Regions from separate parts of the Sodalis sp. RH22 genome, predicted to be linked through region 2. Evidence: riboswitches for the same ligand, from Rfam matches in the RefSeq annotation. Region 2 holds a riboswitch; each other region holds the start of a gene.
The links. A riboswitch is a leader RNA that binds a small molecule or an ion and turns the genes downstream of it on or off. The one in region 2 is predicted to bind thiamine pyrophosphate.

Region 1 (4,564 bases), 790 kb from region 2:
TCCGCTGCGGCCCCTGTCGGGACGGATCACGCCGCGCCCGCAGATGGCGATAAAATAATGCTGATAAAACCGGCGCAAATTGGCTATTTTCATCGTTACAATCCCTATTCTGCCCTTTCGACACGACCAGTATCGGCTTAAGATACCGGAAGAAAAACAGATGACTTTTTAAGGAGTGTTCCTCTTTTATGTCCTCGCCACGCCTGCAGCAACAATTTATCCGCCTGTGGCAAAGCTGCCAGGGCAAGACACAGGAAACCACCCTGAACGAACTGGCGCAGGCGCTGAGCTGTACGCGCCGGCATGTGCGTACGCTGCTGAAAACCATGCAGGAAATGGGCTGGCTGCAGTGGCAGGCGACAGCCGGGCGCGGCAAGCGCTCGCAGCTGACCTTTCACTATACCGGCCTGGCGTTGCAACAGCAGCGGGCGGAGGATCTGCTGGAGCAGGATCGCATCGAGCAGTTGGTCCAACTGGTGGGCGATAAGGACAGGGTACGCCAGATGCTGCTTTCCCATCTGGGCCGCAGCTTCCGCCAGGGCAAGCACATATTGCGGGTACTGTATTATCGCCCGCTGCTGAACCTGCTGCCCGGCAGTCCTTTGCGGCGTTCTGAGAACCACATCGTGCGGCAGATTTTCAGCGGCCTGACCAAAATAAATGAGGAAAATGGGGAACTGGAAGCGGACCTCGCCCATCATTGGCAGCAAATTTCGCCGTTGTTATGGCGCTTTTACCTGCGTCCGGCGATCCATTTTCATCATGGGCGGGAACTGACGCCGCAGGATGTGTGCAGCTCGCTGCTGCGCCTGCGGGGAAATCCGCTGTTTTGCCATATAAAAGCTGTCTCGTCCGCCATCCCCAATACCGTTGATGTCGCCCTGACCGCCGCGGACGACTGGCTGCCCTGGCTATTGGGCAGCGTGCCGGCCATGATTTTGCCGCAGGAATGGGAGACGATGCCGGACTTCGTCCGCCGTCCCGTCGGCACCGGACCCTATGCGGTGATCGACAACCGGGAAAGCTTATTGAAGATTCGCGCCTTTGATGATTATTTCGGCTATCGCGCACTGATTGATGAAGTGAATATCTGGATCTTGCCGGAACTCACCGCCGAGCTGAGCTATTCCGGCGTCCAGCTCCAGGCGGATAACAGCACCCCGGGTCAATTGGAAACCCGGCTGGAGGAAGGCTGCTATTTCCTGCTGTTTGATGCCCGTTCGCCGCTGATGCAAAACGATGATACCCGCCGCTGGCTGAGTGAAAATATCGATCCCATCGCCATGCTGACCGAGGCGGGATCGGCCTACCAGCATTACTGGTCGCCGGCCTACGGTATCCTGCCGCGCTGGCGCCATAGCAGGGTCGCGCAACCGCGGCCAAGACCCGCGGGGCTGCGCAGCATCACCCTGACGGTTTATCGCGCCCATTCGGAATTCGATGATCTTTGCCGCGCGCTCGGTGCGGTGCTGGCCCGGCAGGACATCGCGCTGGTGATCAATACCGTGGATTATGCCGCCTGGCATAACGGTGAGGCCGAGAGCGATTTATGGCTCGGCAGCGCTAATTTTTACCTGCCGCTGGATTATTCCCTGTTCGCCAGCTTTTACGAGATGCCGCTGATGCATCATTGCCTGCCGGCCGACCTTAGCGACGCGCTGGAGAAATGGCGCGGCAAGGGCCTGTCCATGGCGCAATGGTGCCAATCGCTTATCACCGGCCATCGCCTGCACCCGCTGTTCCATCATTGGCTGATTCTACAGGGCCAGCGCAGCATGCGCGGGGTCAGGATGAATACGCTGGGATGGTTTGATTTCAAATCCGCCTGGTTCGCCCCGCCGGACCCGCAAGACCCGCAAGACCCGCAAGACACATAAGACACATAAGACACGTAAGACAGGCTGTTAAGCCAGGGATAAAACCATTACACTTGCATTTGTTCTCAACGGGGTGCGAAGCGTCCGGCATAGCGTTAGCCGGCGCGCAAGCTGAGAGTATACCCGTCGAACCTGATCCGGCTAATACCGGCGAAGGGATTTGAGAGTGCGTCCCGCTGCCGCCTCAAACGCCTTTGCCGCCTTTTTTTTTCCAGGAGCGCAAAGTGTTGAAAAAATGGTTACCCTGCCTGCTATTGCTCGCCGCCGCCCCGGCGTTGGCAAAACCCGTCCTGACGGTTTATACCTATGATTCCTTTGCCTCCGAATGGGGCCCGGGGCCGGCGATAAAAACCGCCTTTGAAAAAGACTGTGGCTGCGAGCTGAAATATGTCGTGCAGGAAGATGGCGTCGCCCTGCTCAACCGTCTGCGCATCGAAGGCAAGAACAGCGACGCGGATGTGGTGCTGGGCCTGGATAACAACCTGCTTAAGCCCGCGCAGGATACGCATCTCTTTACGGCGCATAACGTCGACACCGCTCATCTGACCTTGCCGCAGGCGTGGCATGATCCCACCTTCCTGCCTTTTGATTACGGGTATTTTGCGTTTGTCTATGACAAGAACAAGCTGAAAAATCCGCCCAAAAGCCTGCATGAACTGATAGACGGGCCGCAGGCGCTGAAAATCATTTACGAAGATCCGCGCACCAGTACCCCGGGACTGGGCTTATTGCTCTGGGTGCAGCAGGTATATGGCGATAAAGCGCCCCAGGCCTGGCAACGGCTGGCGAAAAAAACCGTTACCGTGCCCAAGGGCTGGAGCGAAGCCTATGGCTTATTCCTGAAAGGAGAAGCGGACATGGTGCTCAGCTATACCACGTCGCCGGCCTATCATATCAACGAGGAAAAGAAGGATAACTATGCGGCGGCGACCTTCAGCGAAGGCCACTATCTCCAGGTCGAGGTGGCCGGACAATTAGCCGCCAGTAAAAATCCGCAGCTGGCGCAGCAGTTTATGCGTTTTGTCGTTTCCCCGGCTTTCCAGCAGACCATTCCCACCGGCAACTGGATGTATCCGGTGATCAAAACCGCGCTGCCGGCCGGCTTTGACGTATTGCCGGCCAAGACGTTGAATTTCAGCGCGGATGACGTGGCGGCCAAACGCGGCGCGTGGACCCAGGATTGGTTGCGTTCCGTCAGCCAATGATGCCTGGCCGATGATACCGCGCTGGTTATGGCCGGGACTGCTGGCCGCGCTGATGCTTACGGCCGTGGCCCTGACGGCGGTCGGCGCCTTGTGGCTGAACGCGCCGACGCTCCAATGGCGCGACGTGCTGTCGGACAGCTATCTGTGGCATGTCCTGCGTTTTACCTTTTGGCAGGCGCTGCTGTCGGCGCTGCTATCGGTGCTGCCCGCCGTTTTTTTGGCGCGGGCGCTTTACCGCCGGCGGTTTCCGGGACGCCTGCTGTTGCTGCGCTTTTGCGCCATGACGCTGGTGCTGCCGGTGCTGGTGGCCGTGTTCGGCATCCTGAGCGTGTATGGTCGCCACGGCTGGCTGGCGCAGCTATGCCTCTGGCTGCATATTCCCTACGGTTTTTCACCCTACGGCCTGCGGGGGATCCTGCTGGCCCATGTATTTTTTAACCTGCCGTTGGCCACCCGCCTGTTGTTGCAGGCGCTGGAAGGCATTCCGGTGGAGCAGCGCCAGCTGGCCGCGCAGCTGGACATGGCGGGCTGGCATTTCTTCCGCATTCTTGAGTGGCCTTATCTGCGCCGTCAACTGCTGCCTGCGGCGGCGCTGATATTTATGCTGTGTTTCGCCAGTTTTGCCACGGTGCTGTCGCTGGGCGGCGGACCGCGGGCGACCACCATTGAGCTGGCGATTTACCAGGCCTTAAGCTATGACTACGATCCCGGCCGCGCGGCGCTGCTGGCCCTGGTGCAAATGATCTGTTGCCTGGGGCTGGTCTTGTCCAGCCAACGGCTGACCCGCGCGTTTCCCGTCGGCGCGACGCATTTTTCCCAGTGGCGCAATCCCGGCGATAATCTGGCGCGCCGTTTGACCGACGCGCTGGTTATTGTCCTGGCGCTGGCGCTGCTGGCGCCGCCCCTGCTGGCCGTGGTGGCCGGCGGTGTCAATACGGGCATGGCGCGGGTCCTGTCGCAGCCGGCGCTGTGGTCGGCATTGCTGACGTCGCTGCGCATTGCCCTGGGCGCGGGCCTGCTGTGCGTGGTGCTAACGCTGATGCTGCTATGGAGCAGCCGCGAGCTGAGGCTGCGTCAACGTCCCTGGTCCGCGCAACTGCTCGATCTTAGCGGCATGCTGATCCTGGCGATGCCGGGCATTGTGCTGGCCACCGGTTTCTTCCTGATCGCCACCCATACCCTGGGATTGCCCCGCTCCCCCTATGCATTGGTCATACTGACCAATGCGCTGATGGCCATTCCCTACGCCCTGAAAATTCTGGAAACGCCGATGCTGGACCTGGCGGAAAGGTATAATCGTTTATGCCTGTCCCTGGATATGCGCGGCCTGACGCGGCTACATTGGGTGGAATGGCGCGCGCTGCGCCAGCCGATTGGCCGCGCCATGGCGTTCGCCTCTATCCTGTCGCTGGGTGATTTTGGCGTGGTAGCGTTGTTCGGCAATGAACATTTCCGGACCCTGCCGCTCTATCTTTACCAGCA
Region 2 (4,564 bases):
CAGGCCGCCCAGTCCGGCGATCAGCACGGTTGCTGCGCTCAGATGCTCCTGGCCTCCGGGGCCTATCTCCTCCAGCAGCAATTGGCGGCTGTAGCGCAAAAAAGCCTGGTCGCTAAGCATTGCGCACCTCCCGGCCTTCGATTTTCCGCAATAACGTGGCGGTCGCCTGCCGCCAGTCGGCGGCCTTGGTGATGGCGCTGACCACCGCGATGCTGCCGACGCCGCAGCGCAGCACGTCGTCCACCCGATCGATACCAATACCGCCGATGGCCACGGTGGAGATGCCGGGCATGCCGGCCACCAGGCGTTTCAGCTCCGCCAGGCCCTGCGGCTGTGACGGCATGGCTTTGGTCTGGGTAGGGAAGATATGGCCGAGCGCGATATAGGATGGCTGTAGCGCCAAAGCGCGGGCCAGTTCGCTATCGTCGTGGGTGGAAAGACCGAGTCGCAATCCGGCGCGCTGGATGACGGCCAAATCCGCCGTAGCCAAATCCTCTTGTCCCAGGTGCACGCCATAGGCGCCGTGTTTAACCGCCAGCCGCCAATAATCGTTGATGAAAATCCGGGCGCGGTATTTCCGTCCCAGCAAAATCGCGGCCTCGATATCCGGTTCGACCCGGTCTTCCGGCTGGTCCTTGATGCGCAACTGCAGCGTGGCGACGCCGGCGTCCAGCAGCCGGACCAGCCATGCCAGCGAATCCACTACCGGATAGAGCCCGAGCCTGGGCTCGGTCGCCGCAAAGGGCGCGTCGGGCGCAATCATTTCGCCACCCCCGTATCCTCAGGCGCAAGATAGATTTCCCCGCCGCTGGCGCGAAACGCCGACGACATCTCCGCCATGCCGCTTTCCCGTACCTCAATCGCCTGGGCGGCGGCATAATCCCTGACCTCCTGGGAGATTTTCATCGAGCAGAATTTCGGACCGCACATGGAGCAAAAATGGGCTACTTTGCCGGATTCCTGCGGCAGCGTTTCATCGTGATAGGCGCGGGCGGTGGCCGGATCCAGGGCCAGATTAAACTGGTCCTCCCAACGGAATTCAAAGCGTGCCTTGGACATGGCGTTATCGCGTATTTGCGCCCCGGGATGGCCTTTGGCCAGATCGGCGGCGTGAGCGGCGATTTTATAGGTAATAAGCCCCTGCTTAACATCTTCTTTGTTCGGCAGGCCCAGATGCTCTTTCGGCGTGACGTAGCACAGCATCGCACAGCCGAACCAGCCGATAAGCGCGGCGCCGATGCCGGAGGTAAAATGGTCGTAACCCGGCGCGATATCGGTGGTCAGCGGCCCCAGGGTATAAAACGGCGCTTCGTGGCAATGCTCCAGCTGTTCGGTCATGTTGCGCCGGATCATCTGCATGGGAACATGGCCAGGGCCTTCGATCATCACCTGCACGTCGTACTCCCAGGCAACTTTGGTCAATTCGCCCAGGGTATAGAGTTCGGCAAACTGCGCTTCGTCGTTGGCATCATGGATGGAGCCGGGACGCAGGCCGTCCCCGAGGGATAATGAGACGTCGTAGTCGGCGCAAATCTGGCAAATATCGCGAAAATGCTCATAGAGGAAGCTTTCCTGGTGATGCGACAGGCACCATTTGGCCATAATGGATCCGCCGCGCGACACGATGCCGGTCAACCGTTTGGCGGTCATCGGCACGTAACGCAACAGCACGCCGGCATGGATGGTAAAATAGTCCACGCCCTGTTCCGCCTGCTCGAGCAAGGTGTCGCGAAAGCATTCCCAGGTCAGGTTTTCCGCCACGCCGTTGACTTTTTCCAGCGCCTGGTAGATGGGCACCGTGCCGATGGGCACCGGACTGTTGCGCAGGATCCACTCGCGGGTTTCATGGATATAGCGGCCGGTGGACAGGTCCATCACCGTATCCGCTCCCCAACGGGTCGCCCAGACCAGCTTCTCGACCTCTTCCTCAATGGATGAACTGACGGCCGAGTTGCCGATATTGGCGTTGACCTTGACCAGGAAATTGCGGCCGATAATCATCGGCTCCGACTCCGGATGGTTGATATTGGCGGGGATAATGGCACGACCGTCGGCCACTTCCCGGCGCACGAACTCCGGGGTAATATCCGGCGGCAAATGCGCGCCGAAGCTCTGGCCGGGATGCTGTTGCAGCAATACGTCGCCGCGGATGCGTTCGCGGCCCATATTTTCCCGCAGGGCGATAAACTCCATTTCCGGCGTAATGACGCCGGCGCGGGCATAATGCAATTGCGTGACGCGCCGGCCGGGTTTGGCGCGCCGCGGCGTATGGCTGGGGGCGAAACGAACCTCATCCAGGCCCTCGTCGGCCCGGCGTTCGCCGGTATAACGCGAGCTTAGGCTGTTCAACGCCTCGCTGTCCCCGCGCTGTTCAATCCAGCCCGAACGCAGGCGGTGAAGGCCGGCGCGCACGTCTATCTCTGTCGCCGGATCGCCATAGGGTCCGGCGGTGTCGTATACCGGCACCGGCTCGTTTTCTTCGTAGCGCGGCGTTTTGCCGTTGCCGCCGATAAGCGTGGGGCTAAGCGCGATCTCCCGCATCGGCACCCGGATGTCGGCGCTGTTGCCCTGGAGATAAATACGCCGGGAGTTGGGGAAGGCTTCGCCTTTCAGACGATGGATGAATTCCTGCGCCTGGGCGCGCTGCTCACGGCGGGAAGGGGTGGTTTTGGATAACGACATAGCAATTCCTCACAATAAACGGGAAAATTGCTTGTCAGGAGCGCTACGGGAGTAATGAGGCCGGGCTTTGAATTTAGCAAAATAGACTATAAATCAAAGCGTTGCTTTACTCTTGTTCCCTTCGCAGGTATTAACCCGATCAGGTTCCGCGGATCCCGAATTAACGGTCTCAGCCTGGCGTAATGTACGCGCTAGGCACTCCGACAAGATATAGCGGCCCGTGAAGGACCGGTTACGACTTACTGCTTACCGCAAAATTACGCCAGACGCGATACGTCCGGATTATTGGCGGCCGGCACCGAGGCCAGGTAGTCCGCTTTATATTCCAGCGCCTGCTGGATCAGTTTGTCCTCCAGGGCAAAACGCGTGGCCAGGGCCTCGCCCACGCCGGAAAGCGCCTGTTGGAACTCCATACAGTTATCATGATCGATGGCCGTTTCCAATTGGCTATCATAAAATGCCATGATTTGTTTGGTATTTTCCTGCAACGCCGGATACAACTGGGTACTGATGATTCTTTTGCTGCTGCTGGTATCGTCCGCGTCCTGAACGATACGATCGTAGATATGGAAATGGCCGGCGGAAAGGTAGTCCACCAGTTTATGGCAAAAGTCGTCCAGCGCGTTTTCGTCCAGGGGAGTATGCTTTTCTTTATTGGGCTTAAGACCGATGAGATGGTAATACGCAATGAGCAACTTCCTGCGGGCCAGTATCCACTGATCGATCAGTTCGTTACTGCCGCCAACGCGTTGAGCCAGAATGTCCAGCTGGTTTAGCATGATTGACTCCGATGTAATAAAGTAACGCTGCGTTACTCATCAATTAAAGCTAATTTCTAGCTTGCCAGTGAATAAGAGGTAGTGCAACTAAAATGGAACAAGAACTCAACGGTAGCGAAAATGGCTGGTGGATCGTCAGCCAGGACAGCAAATTGTGGTTACCCAAGGGGGAACTGCCATTTGGAACGGCATCGGCCTGGTCACTTCAAGGATTGACAGCGACGCTTATCGGCGAATGGGAGGGGTCGCCCGCCTGGCTGGTACGCCACGCCATGCCCCGGGATATGGGCTCGGTGCGCCAGATCATCGATAGCGACCCAGGCTTGTTCCAACTGGCGGGCCGGGGCGTGCAACTGGCGGAGTTTTATCGTTCCCATCGCTATTGCGGCTACTGCGGCCATGAGATGCGCGTCAGTAACCGGGAATGGGCCTGCCTGTGCGATCATTGCCATGAACGGTATTATCCGCAAATCGCGCCCTGTATTATCGTGGCGATCCGCCGCGGCGACGATATCCTGCTGGCCCAGCATACCCGCCATCGCGGCGGCATTTACACGGTGCTGGCCGGTTTTGCCGAGGTGGGGGAAACCCTGGAGCAGACCGTGGCCCGCGAGGTCATGGAGGAGACGCGGATTAAGGTGAAAAACGTCCGTTATGTCACCTCGCAGCCCTGGCCTTTCCCGCATTCGCTGATGATGGCGTTTATGGCGGAGTACGCCGGCGGCGAAATCACCCCCGATCATAATGAAATCCTTGATGCCGGCTGGTACCGTTATGACGCGCTGCCCCTGCTGCCGCCGCCCGGCACCGTGGCCAGGCGCTTAATTGAGGACACGGTCGCGCTCTGCCGCGCCGATCGGGAAAATGACGGCCCGCATGCTACACTCCATTCATAACTGCAAGGGAATCCTGTATGCATGAACTGAAGAACGACCGCTATCTGCGCGCCCTGCTGCGCCAGCCTGTTGATGTCACGCCCGTATGGATGATGCGCCAGGCCGGGCGTTATCTGCCGGAATATAAAGCCACCCGCGCCGAGGCCGGTGATTTTATGTCACTGTGCAGGAATGCCGAACTGGCCTGTGAAGTGACCTTGCAGCCGT
Region 3 (4,564 bases), 1.8 Mb from region 2:
CTCCTGCAGGCATTTAAGCGCCATGGTGCCGCGGCAGAGCGGATAGCACGCCGTCAGCAGCGCGGTGGCTACCCCGCGGCGCTGCCAGGCAGGATCGACAAACAAATTATGCAAAAAGCTGTCCGGCAGCCAAAGCGAGGCAAAACCGGCAATATGGCCCTGTATTTCGGCGACGATGATCTTTTCATCGAACGTGGCGCCGTCAAAATCCTCCAGCCGCCACTGCCGGTTATCAAGCCAGGTCCAGCCGGCCTTGCGTGCCGACAGATAGAGAGTACGCAGAAAAGGACGATCCGCTTCCCGGTAATCCCTGACAACCACATCCTCTTTTTTCATCTGAAACCTTAGTTAACTTATTGATTTGTTACCTTCTCAGTATCAAGTTTAACTTATAGATGGAATAAATAATATTGTGCTTATTATTTCCAGGCGGTATAGGATGCGGTGCCGGCGCGGTGCGGTCCGCCGGCAGGCGATCGCGATTATTATCCGGTCGCATCTAGCTGAAGCTTAAACTAGATTAATATAAACGCGGGATGCCGCTGAGGATAAACCGTCTTAAACACCGGTATGAGGGTAGCGCAAGCCCTGGGCGGCAGTCATTAGCGCCGCAATGATTGATAAAACTGTTAGAGGTTGCATCCATAGCCTGCCTCTTATATTATCCAAAATCCCACCGGTATTACATGTTGAAACTGCTCTTTATTACCCCTTATGGATAATAAATGATGAGTGTTAGTTAATATGGCAGGCATATTTTATGGAAAAACCCTTAGAGAATAATCAAGATTTCTTTATCCAAACGATGAAAATAGAAATCAAACTTTATCTTCAGCAGATATTCAAGAACGCCAACGCGTTCTGTTTTGCCTACTTTATGATGAATAAAAGCGATAACTTCCCAGCCTATATAATATCCGACTACCCCAGCGGCTGGCTGAATCAATACCGCAGTTACGGTTATCAAAAAATCGACCCGGTGATGCTCATCGCCTGCCGGAAATTCACCCCTTTTTTTTGGCCTGATAATCCGTCGATAATACAAGAGCATAGCTTTTTCAGGCTGTCAAAATATTACCGGCTTGACAGCGGCTACACTTTTACGTTGCATGATTGCGATAACAACCTGGCTACATTAAGCATCAGCAACCGCCAGGGAAAGGAGGACTTTTATCATTTTATTGAGCAAAACAAAGAAAGACTGCAGATGCTGCTGATTAGCACTCATGATAAGGTATTGAACTTTATGCAAAATACGTTGCCCAACGCCACGTCCCATGGCGAGAGATCACACGTCCAGGCGCTGTCTCCCCGGGAAAAAGAAGTATTATTCTGGGCCAGTGTCGGAAAAACCTATGGCGAGGTCGCGACCATCCTGGCAATACGCGAGGGAACGGTAAAATTTCATATCAGAAATATTATTGATAAGCTAGGCGTTACGAATGCAAAACATGCCATCAGCCGGGCCACGGAACTTAAATTATTTGGTTAACTATCCATTTATCATTTCGCGCAACGTGATCACAACCCTGTCCATCTGTGGGAGTTTTATTATGCTGTCGGCTTAAAATGGACAGCGTTGCCAATATATTTGCAATCATTTATATAGTGTTTAAGATGCAGGCGTTGCCGCGAGAAATTTGATGCTATCATTGCCCGGTGATTCTTCTGGCTGTTGAAGGTAGGCATGATTAGATTCTGTCTTTTTAATTTATTAGCTTTGTTTTCATTAACGGCATATTCCTCTGAGCATCTCCATAAAATAATTTTAATCGATCTCATGAATAATAAGCCAATGTTTTGTCATGCTGAGCCCCGTTGGCGCTTTTCCCCGCCGATAAAAGACGATCCCTGGCTGGCCGGGCGGTTAAGCGCGCTGGCCGAGGCGGGATTTGCCCGCCTGGAGGGGGCCGGGGACAGTGCGCAGTGGTGGTTGACGCCCACCGGTGCCACGGGTGCGCAATTCTGCGGGGACGTTTGTTACGGCCGGATGTTGGTCAGTCCCCAGCGGCCCTGCTCATAGCCTTATTATTAAGTCTGCTGATAATTGTGTTTATGAGATCGACGCCGGCGGAGGGACCAGGCTCCGCCGGCAAACTCACCATTGATCTTTTCTCCCGCCCGCCGGATAATCATGCCACTTGACTCGGGGTGTCCGCCGCTGTGCGCCGGACTGAGATTTTACCCGTATGACCTGATCTGGATAATGCCAGCGTAGGGAAGTCACGGCCTGTTGTCCCGCCGGGTCCGTCTTCCTCAGCGCCGGCTGGGAGCGCTATGATTACCGAACCTGCCGAACTGCCCGGCTTAGCCGCCGCGTCTTCCCTTACCCTGCTGCGCCAGCGCAAGCCATTAGTCCATTGTATGACCAATGACGTGGTACAGGCGTTTACCGCCAATGCGCTCCTGGCCGTCGGCGCCGCCCCGGCCATGGTGATCGAACCCCGTGAGGCGGTTCAGTTCGCCGCCATGGCCGATGCGCTGCTGGTGAATATCGGCACGCTGACCGCGCCGCGGGCCGAGGCGATGATGGCCGCCATTACGTCGGCCAATCAGGCCGGCACGCCATGGGTGCTGGATCCGGTGGCCGTGGGCGCATTAACCTTCCGTACTGAATTTGCCCGGGGCATATTGACGTTAAAACCCGCCGCCATTCGCGCCAATGCCTCGGAAATCTTGGCGCTGGCCGGGCAGCCGGCCCTGGGCCGCGGCGTGGACAGCGCCGACGACTCCCGCCACGCCCTGCCTTTTGCCCGCCAGCTGGCCGCGGACTATGGCACCCTGGTCGCGGTTACCGGCCGGGTGGATTTTATCACCGACGGCGATCGGGTCTGGTCCGTAACCGACGGCGACGCCATGATGACGCGCGTCACCGGTACCGGCTGCGCCTTATCGGCCGTGGCGGCGGCGTTTTGCGCCCTGCCGGGCGATCGGTTGCAGCATCTGGCCGCCGCCTGCAGGATCATGGCGCGGGCCGGGCGGTTAACCGCCCGGGACGCGGCGGGTCCGGGCAGCTTTGCCGTCGGCTTCCTCGACCGGCTGTACGGCCTGCAGGAGGAGGATATACAATGAAGCGCTGCCATAACCTGCTCAGTATCGCCGGCACCGATCCCAGCGGCGGCGCCGGTATCCAGGCTGATTTAAAAACCTTCTCGGCGCTTGGCGCCTATGGCGCCACGGTCATCACCGCGCTGGTGGCGCAAAATACCCGCGGCGTGCAGTCCATCTATCCTATCAGCGCTGAATTCGTCGCCGCCCAGCTGGATTCCGTGCTCGGTGACCTGCGTATCGACAGCGCTAAAATCGGCATGCTCGGGCAGGCGGACATCGTGCGGACGGTGGCGGCAAAACTGCGGCAATATCCCATACCCTATGTGGTGCTCGATACCGTGATGGTGGCGAAAAGCGGCGATTTCCTGCTGTCGCCGGATGCCGTGAGCGCCGTGCGGGATGTCTTATTGCCGCTGGCGTCCATCATCACCCCTAATTTGCCGGAAGCGGCGGCGCTGCTGGGCTGCCGCGCCGCCGCCAGCGAGGAGGAAATGCGCCGGCAGGGCCGGGAACTCCTGGCCTACGGCTGCCAGGCGGTGGTGATGAAGGGCGGCCACCTGCATGGCGACTCCAGTCCCGACTGGCTTATCACCGCCACGGACGAACGGCGTTTCGACGCCGTCAGGGTGAACACCCGGCATACCCATGGCACCGGTTGCACGCTCTCCGCCGCGCTGGCGGCCCTGCGTCCGCTGCATGACGACTGGGCGCAAACGCTCGCGGCGGCCAAAGCCTGGCTGCAGCAGGCGCTGCTGCATGCGGATGATCTACAGGTCGGGCAGGGGATCGGGCCGGTCCATCATTTCCACCAGTGGTGGTGACATTCCGGTGAGAATGCCCTGGGCAAAGTTAAGCAGCGAGCGGGCGTCGTGCAGATGCCGGGCGTCGAAGGCGTTGAGCAAATAACTGTTCTCGCCGCGGTGCGGGCGGATGCGCAATGACGGCAGGGGAGTGCCGCCCCGGTATTCCGGTACCGCCGTATAGATATACCCCGGCTGCATCTGGTTGTCTTCATCGCGCCATAATAATTGCAGCGCCGGATAAGGGCCGAGACAGCGGCCGATAAAGACATTCCCGGCCCAGAAACCTTCGTACTCGCCGTCTTTTTGCAGTCGTTTTTCGCTGAACACCGGCGCGTTGATCAAGCCTGATAGCGTGTCGGGCGTTAACGTCTGCAGCAGCTGATGCCACAGCGGATTGCCGTTTTCCAACTGCCAGCAGGCCATGCCGATATAGTCGTTAAGCGCCTGCCAGTCCTGCTCCAGCATGCGCTTGACCGGCTTATCGGTCATATTGCGAAACTGCATCAGCGGGCTGACCATATCGCCCAGCGTATTGTAGGTAATCAGCGTCATGGTGCGCGGATTGCGGCGCAGCGACAGCCAAAGGATTAATTTCGGGATGCGGAACTCAATGGATTGCACGCTGAGCCGGTACTGGTTCTCTTTGGTCAACACAAAACCGTTGGAGGTGCCGCGCTTTTCGCGGTAGTTATGGATAACCACCACGCTGT

Region 1: it holds a riboswitch for thiamine pyrophosphate, as region 2 does, so the genes downstream of both, thiB (thiamine ABC transporter substrate binding subunit) here and thiC (phosphomethylpyrimidine synthase ThiC) in region 2, are expected to answer to the same signal.
Region 3: it holds a riboswitch for thiamine pyrophosphate, as region 2 does, so the genes downstream of both, thiM (hydroxyethylthiazole kinase) here and thiC (phosphomethylpyrimidine synthase ThiC) in region 2, are expected to answer to the same signal.

The regions. Positions count from the first base shown of each region.
Region 1 covers NZ_CP178731.1:2,850,887-2,855,450, forward strand. Annotated here, with positions in the region: gene sgrT (glucose uptake inhibitor SgrT) at 1-93, opposite strand, end outside; gene sgrR (HTH-type transcriptional regulator SgrR) at 189-1,877, shown strand; TPP riboswitch at 1,937-2,054, shown strand; gene thiB (thiamine ABC transporter substrate binding subunit) at 2,102-3,082, shown strand; gene thiP (thiamine/thiamine pyrophosphate ABC transporter permease ThiP) at 3,093-4,564, shown strand, end outside.
Region 2 covers NZ_CP178731.1:3,642,874-3,647,437, reverse strand. Annotated here, with positions in the region: gene ACL2XN_RS16560 (HesA/MoeB/ThiF family protein) at 1-120, opposite strand, end outside; gene thiE (thiamine phosphate synthase) at 113-763, opposite strand; gene thiC (phosphomethylpyrimidine synthase ThiC) at 760-2,682, opposite strand; TPP riboswitch at 2,782-2,895, opposite strand; gene rsd (sigma D regulator) at 2,940-3,461, opposite strand; gene nudC (NAD(+) diphosphatase) at 3,554-4,357, shown strand; gene hemE (uroporphyrinogen decarboxylase) at 4,375-4,564, shown strand, end outside.
Region 3 covers NZ_CP178731.1:5,407,500-5,412,063, forward strand. Annotated here, with positions in the region: gene ACL2XN_RS24645 (N-acetyltransferase family protein) at 1-336, opposite strand, end outside; gene ACL2XN_RS24650 (helix-turn-helix transcriptional regulator) at 761-1,492, shown strand; TPP riboswitch at 2,138-2,238, shown strand; gene thiM (hydroxyethylthiazole kinase) at 2,278-3,072, shown strand; gene thiD (bifunctional hydroxymethylpyrimidine kinase/phosphomethylpyrimidine kinase) at 3,069-3,872, shown strand; gene ACL2XN_RS24665 (hypothetical protein) at 3,819-4,564, opposite strand, start outside.